DNA from 2 places in the Rossellomorea sp. FS2 genome. Region 2 is predicted to be linked to the other one. Evidence: riboswitches for the same ligand, from Rfam matches in the RefSeq annotation. Region 2 holds a riboswitch; the other holds the start of a gene.
What was found. A riboswitch is a leader RNA that binds a small molecule or an ion and turns the genes downstream of it on or off. The one in region 2 is predicted to bind FMN.
Positions count from the first base shown of each region.

Region 1: another riboswitch for FMN. It lies ahead of ACNA6I_RS03560 (ECF transporter S component); the one in region 2 lies ahead of ribD (bifunctional diaminohydroxyphosphoribosylaminopyrimidine deaminase/5-amino-6-(5-phosphoribosylamino)uracil reductase RibD).

Region 1 is NZ_JBLRVS010000001.1:672,081-675,488, reverse strand. It holds gene ACNA6I_RS03570 (helix-turn-helix domain-containing protein) at 1-906, opposite strand, end outside; gene ACNA6I_RS03565 (ferredoxin) at 1,132-1,380, shown strand; gene ACNA6I_RS03560 (ECF transporter S component) at 1,464-2,033, opposite strand; FMN riboswitch at 2,185-2,321, opposite strand; gene ACNA6I_RS03555 (M23 family metallopeptidase) at 2,397-3,239, opposite strand.
Region 2 is NZ_JBLRVS010000001.1:835,824-839,231, forward strand. It holds gene ACNA6I_RS04490 (patatin-like phospholipase family protein) at 1-307, shown strand, start outside; gene ACNA6I_RS04495 (hypothetical protein) at 400-522, opposite strand; gene ACNA6I_RS04500 (hypothetical protein) at 663-1,355, shown strand; gene ACNA6I_RS04505 (hypothetical protein) at 1,441-1,647, shown strand; FMN riboswitch at 1,765-1,908, shown strand; gene ribD (bifunctional diaminohydroxyphosphoribosylaminopyrimidine deaminase/5-amino-6-(5-phosphoribosylamino)uracil reductase RibD) at 2,023-3,150, shown strand; gene ribE (riboflavin synthase) at 3,132-3,408, shown strand, end outside.

The DNA.
Region 1 (3,408 bases), 160 kb from region 2:
GGAAGTGACAGGAAAGTCATGGAGGGTCAAGATAATCTCGATCAAATGGTCTTCGATTGTATTCACCTTCAGCTCTCTGATCCTGGCGATCTCCTCAACCGGCATCCCTTTTTGGAAAAGCTCAAGGGTTTTTTTCGTCGAAGCGGTGAGGGGTTGGATATGCTCATTTTCCTCTATGATCGAATAGACTATCGGGTAGGCACCTGCATCGTGTTTGGCACGTGCGATGATAAAGTGGAGAAGGTTCAGGAATCTGAACCGGTACTCCTCACGGTCCACACCGAATCTGTCGGCTGATTGCCCTTCCGTGGTTCCGTAGTCCCTGTATCCCGTAAGCCGCTGCACAAGGATCCCTGGATCTTCACCAGATGTTGTTTGGGATAGCAATGTGTACAGCTCTTCAAACAGCTTCGCTGACAAAACTTCGGTCTTCCCCTGCTTCCGGATGAACCCTTTTAACCAATCTTGAACTTTCCGGTCCCTTTGCACGGGGAAATACGACGTTTCGTTCATTCGAGCATTGGATAACACCTGTACCAGTAGGCTGAGCCTCTTCCACAGGAGGATGGCCTGATCACCATGCTTTAATCCATCCATATGGGCAGGATACGGTTTTTCCTGAAAGTAGGACGCCACTCCCTCTTCTCCCGAACGGGTCAGCCGGGCGCGGTTATCATCGCTCAGGGTGATGGAGCCTTCTTCCTGTAGCTCAGCAATGCACCGGTCAAAGTAGTCCCTTTTCAGTTTTGGAAGTGACAGGAAGAGAGCCTGCAACCCAAAGAGATGTGCATCCTGTATGGACTGAGAAGATTTTTTCCCTTTGATGATATGGTAAACGGAATACACAGACCGTTCCTCCCCCAGCCTTTCCAGGGAATCCAAAATCAAATAGTGAAGATATGTCAATGCAATGACTCCTTAACGTGTAGGTTATTGTCAAATATTGTACCACGAAAACACCCTTAAACGAGGTTTTGTTTTGACGGAAACGGATAAAAATATGAAAAAGAGTACCTAACTATTGAAAAGTTACCCATTCCTCTATAAAATGATGAATAGTAATTGATTTTCACCATTAAACAACGTGTATAATGATGAATTATATAGAATTATCTTCGGGAGGTTTTTTCTTTGCCAAAGTATACGATCGTGGACAAAGATACATGTATCGCTTGTGGAGCTTGCGGTGCAGCAGCACCAGATATTTATGATTATGATGATGAAGGCATTGCATTTGTCACGCTGGACGATAACCAAGGGACTGTTGAAGTTCCGGATGTCCTCGAAGATGACATGGTAGATGCATTCGAAGGTTGCCCTACTGATTCCATCAAGGTGGCTGACGAACCATTCGACGGCGATGCGTTGAAATTCGAATAGGATGTAAAAAAGACGGCGATTGGTTCGCCGTCTTTTTTATGTTGTGCGAAAAGAAATGAGCCTCCGGGGAGGCTCATTTCTTATTAGGCCATGCGTCGATTTCCGAATTGCTTCGACAGCCATTTCTGGATTCTGATGAACAGCAGGGTAAAGACGACTGCCACCAGGATCCCCTTAAGAATATTGAATGGAACGATACCGGTCACGATGACTTCTGCCGGCAGTTCGAAATTCATGAAATATTTATAGGCTGGAAGGAAGATGAAATAATTCATGATCCCCATGCCGATGCTCATGACCAGCGTACCGGTTACTAGCCCGGTAAGAAGGCCTTTTTTCGTTTGGAAACGTGAGTAGATAAGGTGAACAGGTAAAATCAGGAGGATCCCAGCAGCAAAGTTTGCCACATGTCCTACCGGTACACCTGTTTCAGAACCGGTCAATACATAATCAATCACATTCTTGAATAGCTCCACCAGGATCCCTGCAACTGGTCCCAGCGCTACCGTTGCCATCAAGGCCGGAACATCACTGAAGTCGATCTGCAGAAACGCCGGAAAAGGCGGGATAGGGAAGTTTAAAAGCATCAATACATACGAAATGGCACTCAACATACCAACGGTGACGAATGTGCGTGTCGTCATTTTCTTCATAGCACTCTCTCCTTTTGGAGATTCATCTCAATCGAAGATGGTCATGCCCGAGCCCCAATAAAAAACTCCCAGATAAATGTTATCCAGGAGAGTTAAAGGCATGCTCGAATAGACATTCAGACTTCCCTTTTCTGAACGCATTGGCAGTAACCTTCATCTTCTCCCATCCAGACTATACTGTCGGCTTTGGAGTCTCACCAAATCCTGCCTCAAAAAGGCTCGCGGGCTTAGAAGCAACAGTGCTTCATCACCGCCGGTAGGGAATTGCACCCTGCCCCGAAGATGAATCATATTATTTTATTCTTACTCATTATACATAAGAAGTGCCATTATGTGAAGAGTAATGCTTTGAATTCGAAACAATCAGTGGATCCTTAACGTTTGCGATGGATAGATCGGCGCATCCCTGCGTAAATCATTGGCCGCCAAAAGCTTGTCCAGTTCTATTCCATGGGCAACGGCAATAGAATAAAGTGTGTCTCCCTGTTCAACCTGATAGGAAGCCTCCCTCAAACTCAGCTCCTGACCGACCGCGATCGTGGCATCCTTCAGACCGTTCCATTTCATGAGGTCATCCACACTCAGGCCGTGCTGATTGGAAATGGACCATAACGTATCGCCTTTCTTCACCCGATACTGATCACCTCCAGCCTGTGAAGCCGCAACGGTCTGATAAGGATCTTTCTTATCAGCAAATACCACTTGTCCGACCCCGCCTTGTCCGAAGACGACAAAAGGATCGATGGCATTTTCCTTTTCAAACGTCCATTCCCCTGCATGAATCTCAAAATGAAGATGGGGGCCGGTGGATATCCCGGTATTCCCAAGCTTCCCGACCGGCTCACCCCTATGTACTTCCTGCCCTTCTTTCACCCCTCTTGAAATGAGATGAGCATAGACCGTCTCATATCCATTTTCATGACGAACGAATACCACATGACCATAGCTATCAGATAAGTACGATCTTGTCACGACCCCATCTGCCACCGAATGAACGGGGCTGCCTTCCTCGCCCCCGATGTCCATCCCTTTATGGGTCCCGGATCTCGAACCGAACACATCCGTAATGGTTCCATCAACCGGAAATCTCCATTCGGCAGTGGAATCACTTTCGGCCTTCGCGACTCTCCCCGTCATGAAAATCATGCCTACACACAGCGCCAACACAATCACAATCAACAGTCTCCGACCATAATCAGCAATCATACCGTTCCTCCTAATAAATGCTCACCCAAAACAAAACAATACCTCTCACTATATGCCCCTAAAAGCTCCACTATTCCAAAAAAACCCTACCCATCAGTCTGCCATTAAACAAGAGAAATATACCAAGAAAAGCGCAGGCGGGTCGCTTTGAGGCGACAAGCATAAGACG
Region 2 (3,408 bases):
TGTAGTCATTTTGACGCGGAACCGTGGGTATATGAAAAAACCGTCCCGGTTCTCTTATTTCGTGAAGAGGAAATATCCCCAGTATCCTCATTTGTACCATGCACTGAAAAATCGGTATCTTCATTACAACCAAACGATTGCTGAACTCGAGGAAAAAGAGCGGAGGGGGGAAGTCATCATCATCCAGCCCCAGGAACCACTCCAAGTAAGCAGGATCGAGAAAAACCCTGCTAAACTGGATGCTCTTTACCAACAGGGGTATCGAGACGCAGAAGCACAGCTGAACCGGATTTTATCGTGGACATAAGAGCTGGGACAAACGTGTTTAGTAAAGCCCGAATTCAATTGCCTACAGTCAGGCACTTGAATTCGGGTTTTTAGTTTGTTTCCTGTGACCATTCAGATCATTGTTTCCAGCTGGAGTGCAAGACGAAGACTCCTGCTGGAAGAGTAGCTGATGTGAGATCCCGCAGGCTTGCCGAGGAGGCTCACGGGCTCCCCGAAGTCTTTCCCGGAAATCATGAGCGGTATAAAGAACCTGCATTGATCGGGTTCGTCATGTCATGGTACCTTTTTCGTGTTGACCCAACTTCTTTTCTGTTCTGCATGTGATGGATGGTTCATAGCATAGTAGTGATTCCTGCTTGAAAGGACGGGCTTAAATGAATCTCTATCAAATCTACAAGAACGAGCAGTATACCCTCCTTTTCAGGGGAACGATGTACTTCCTGGTCGGTGTCGGCATGCTCCTCGTCATGCATGACCTTTTCTATTTTCCCCTGTTGATTTTCATACCTGCCTGTTCCAATCTGTATCTTTCAGTCAGTATGAACAGGGAGTTGAGGAAAGCGTACCGAATCTGGTTCCGCGAATTGCCGGTATCAAGCAGCACACTGATTGGGGTCTCAACGAAGGAAGGGTATTTTTTTGTGAAGACCAATGGATGGGTGAAGTATGCCATCCATCGGCAGCAGCCCCTCAGTCCCAGAAAAGATTACGCCTTTTACAGGGAAAATAAAGATCCCCTTCCGATTTTAAAGAGAAAGCGGGTCCTGAACATGGATCATTCCGTGGGAAAACGGTTCATCTTAAAATACGCCAGCCGGACCGCTCTCGAGTGGAGAAGCCTTGAGAATGATAAAATCCTGATTTATAAGGGGGCCGAAAAGTGGATACTGAACTTTAATGGCGTAAATATGTTTGCCATCCAAACCGGGATTCTGCCGACGAACCTCCATGCCATTTTTGATGCCCACCACACCTTGATTACGATGTATGAATCCTACTCGGATGAATTGGACTGGTTATTCGCCTTTCTTTGGCATCTTGATCAGGAGTTCTATATCACGCCATAAGAAAACCGCCCACTTGAAAAAGAACGTACGTTCGTATATAATCAGCTCATACCAGGCAGAATGGAGTGGGCTTATGGACCCCTTGATGAGAAAAGCGATCGAAGAAGATATACTATTGAAAATCATCTATATCGACCGTCAATCCCGGCTGAGTGAGAGGGTCATACACGTTGTGTCCATAACCGCTACCCATGTTCGTGCCTACTGTCATACGAAGCGGGGGATCAGGATGTTCCGGCGTGAGAATATCCTTTCAGCGGGGATGATCAGGGATAGGAAATTCGGCGCATGAGGGCACCGAGATCCCGTCCGCAACAGGTAGATCGAGTGATATCACGCAGCTGAGGCAAAAAACTCAATGCTTGACAATCAATTTGTGTTGAGGTGATAATCAGTACATAATCGAATAGGTTTCCTTCGGGGCAGGGTGGAATTCCCTACCGGCGGTGATGAGCGTATGCTCTCAGTCCGTGACCCGGCTAATGGTTATTAGACGGTGGATTTGGTGAAACTCCAAAGCCGACAGTGAAAGTCTGGATGGGAGAAGGAACGGCAAGTGTGTATCACTGATTTTTTAAACGATCAGGATAGATGCTTTATTTCGTCATGCCAAACTTCCCCCAAGACTACGTTCTTGGGGTTTTTTTATGAATGAATCAGGAGGTGAATGAAGAAATTGGAACTCAATGAATACATGAACCTTGCCCTTCAACTGGCAAGGGCCACTCAAGGACAGACCTCACCAAACCCGGTCGTGGGAGCAGTGGTGGTTAAAGATGGTTCCATTGTGGGCACCGGATCGCATCTCAAGGCAGGCGGCCCTCATGCAGAGGTCCATGCAATCAGGGAAGCGGGTGATAAAGCCGAAGGGGCAGATATATATGTGACCCTCGAGCCTTGTTCCCATCACGGGCGTACGCCTCCGTGTGCAAACCTGATCATCGAGAGCGGGATCAAACGCGTTTTCATCGCTTGCAAGGATCCCAATCCTCTTGTAGGAGGGAGGGGAATCGAGCGGTTGAAGGAAGCAGGCATTGATGTCCACCTCGGCATGGGAGAGTCAGAAGCCCTTGAGCTCAATAAGCATTTCTTCCACTTCATCCGGACAGGCACACCCTTTGTGACGCTGAAGTCCGCCGTGACATTGGACGGCAAGACTGCCTCTTCGTCCGGAGAAAGTAAATGGATCACATCGCAACAATCAAGACTGGACGTCCACTATGATCGTCACCGGCATGACGCGATAGTAGTTGGAGTCAACACCATCATTCAAGACAATCCGCACCTGACCACCCGTTTGCCCCAAGGTGGAAAAAACCCCATTCGACTTATCGTGGATACGCACCTGCGTACCCCGATTCACTCCCATATCATTCAAGATCGTCAAAGCCCGACCATCCTCATCACAGGATGTGAGGTGCCTGAGTTTCGTAAGCAGGCATACATTCAGGAGGGATGTGAAATACTCTCCCTATCAAGTCCGGCCATCACCATGAAAGAGCTTGTCGGTGAGCTTGGAAAAAAATCGATTACCTCGGTTTATGTAGAAGGTGGAAGCAGCATTCACGGCAGCTTCCTTCAGGAGGAGGCCTTCCAGGAGCTCATCCTTTATATGGCCCCGAAACTGCTCGGAGGACGGAACTCGTTCCCAAGCTTCGGCGGAGATGGTTTCCCATCCATAGCCGAAGGGCTCCCCGTGGAGATCCAAAGTATCGAAACAATCGGGAAAGACATTAAGATTACCGCGGTACCCCAGGAAAGAAAGGAAGGTCGAGCATGTTCACAGGAATCATAGAAGAAATCGGCAGTGTGAAGGCCGTACGTTCATCCGCCTCTTCCATGGAGCTGAAGCTTGCTGCAGGAAAGGTCCTGGGTGATGTGGCAATCGGAGACAGTATATCGGTGAACGGAGTATGCCTGACGGTCACCACATTTTCAAAAAATGAGTTTACAGCAGATGTGATGCCAGAAACCTTCAAAGGGACGTCCCTCAGGAACCTTAAAACGGGAACCCGGGTGAACCTTGAGCGTGCGATGGCGGCAGGAGGCAGGT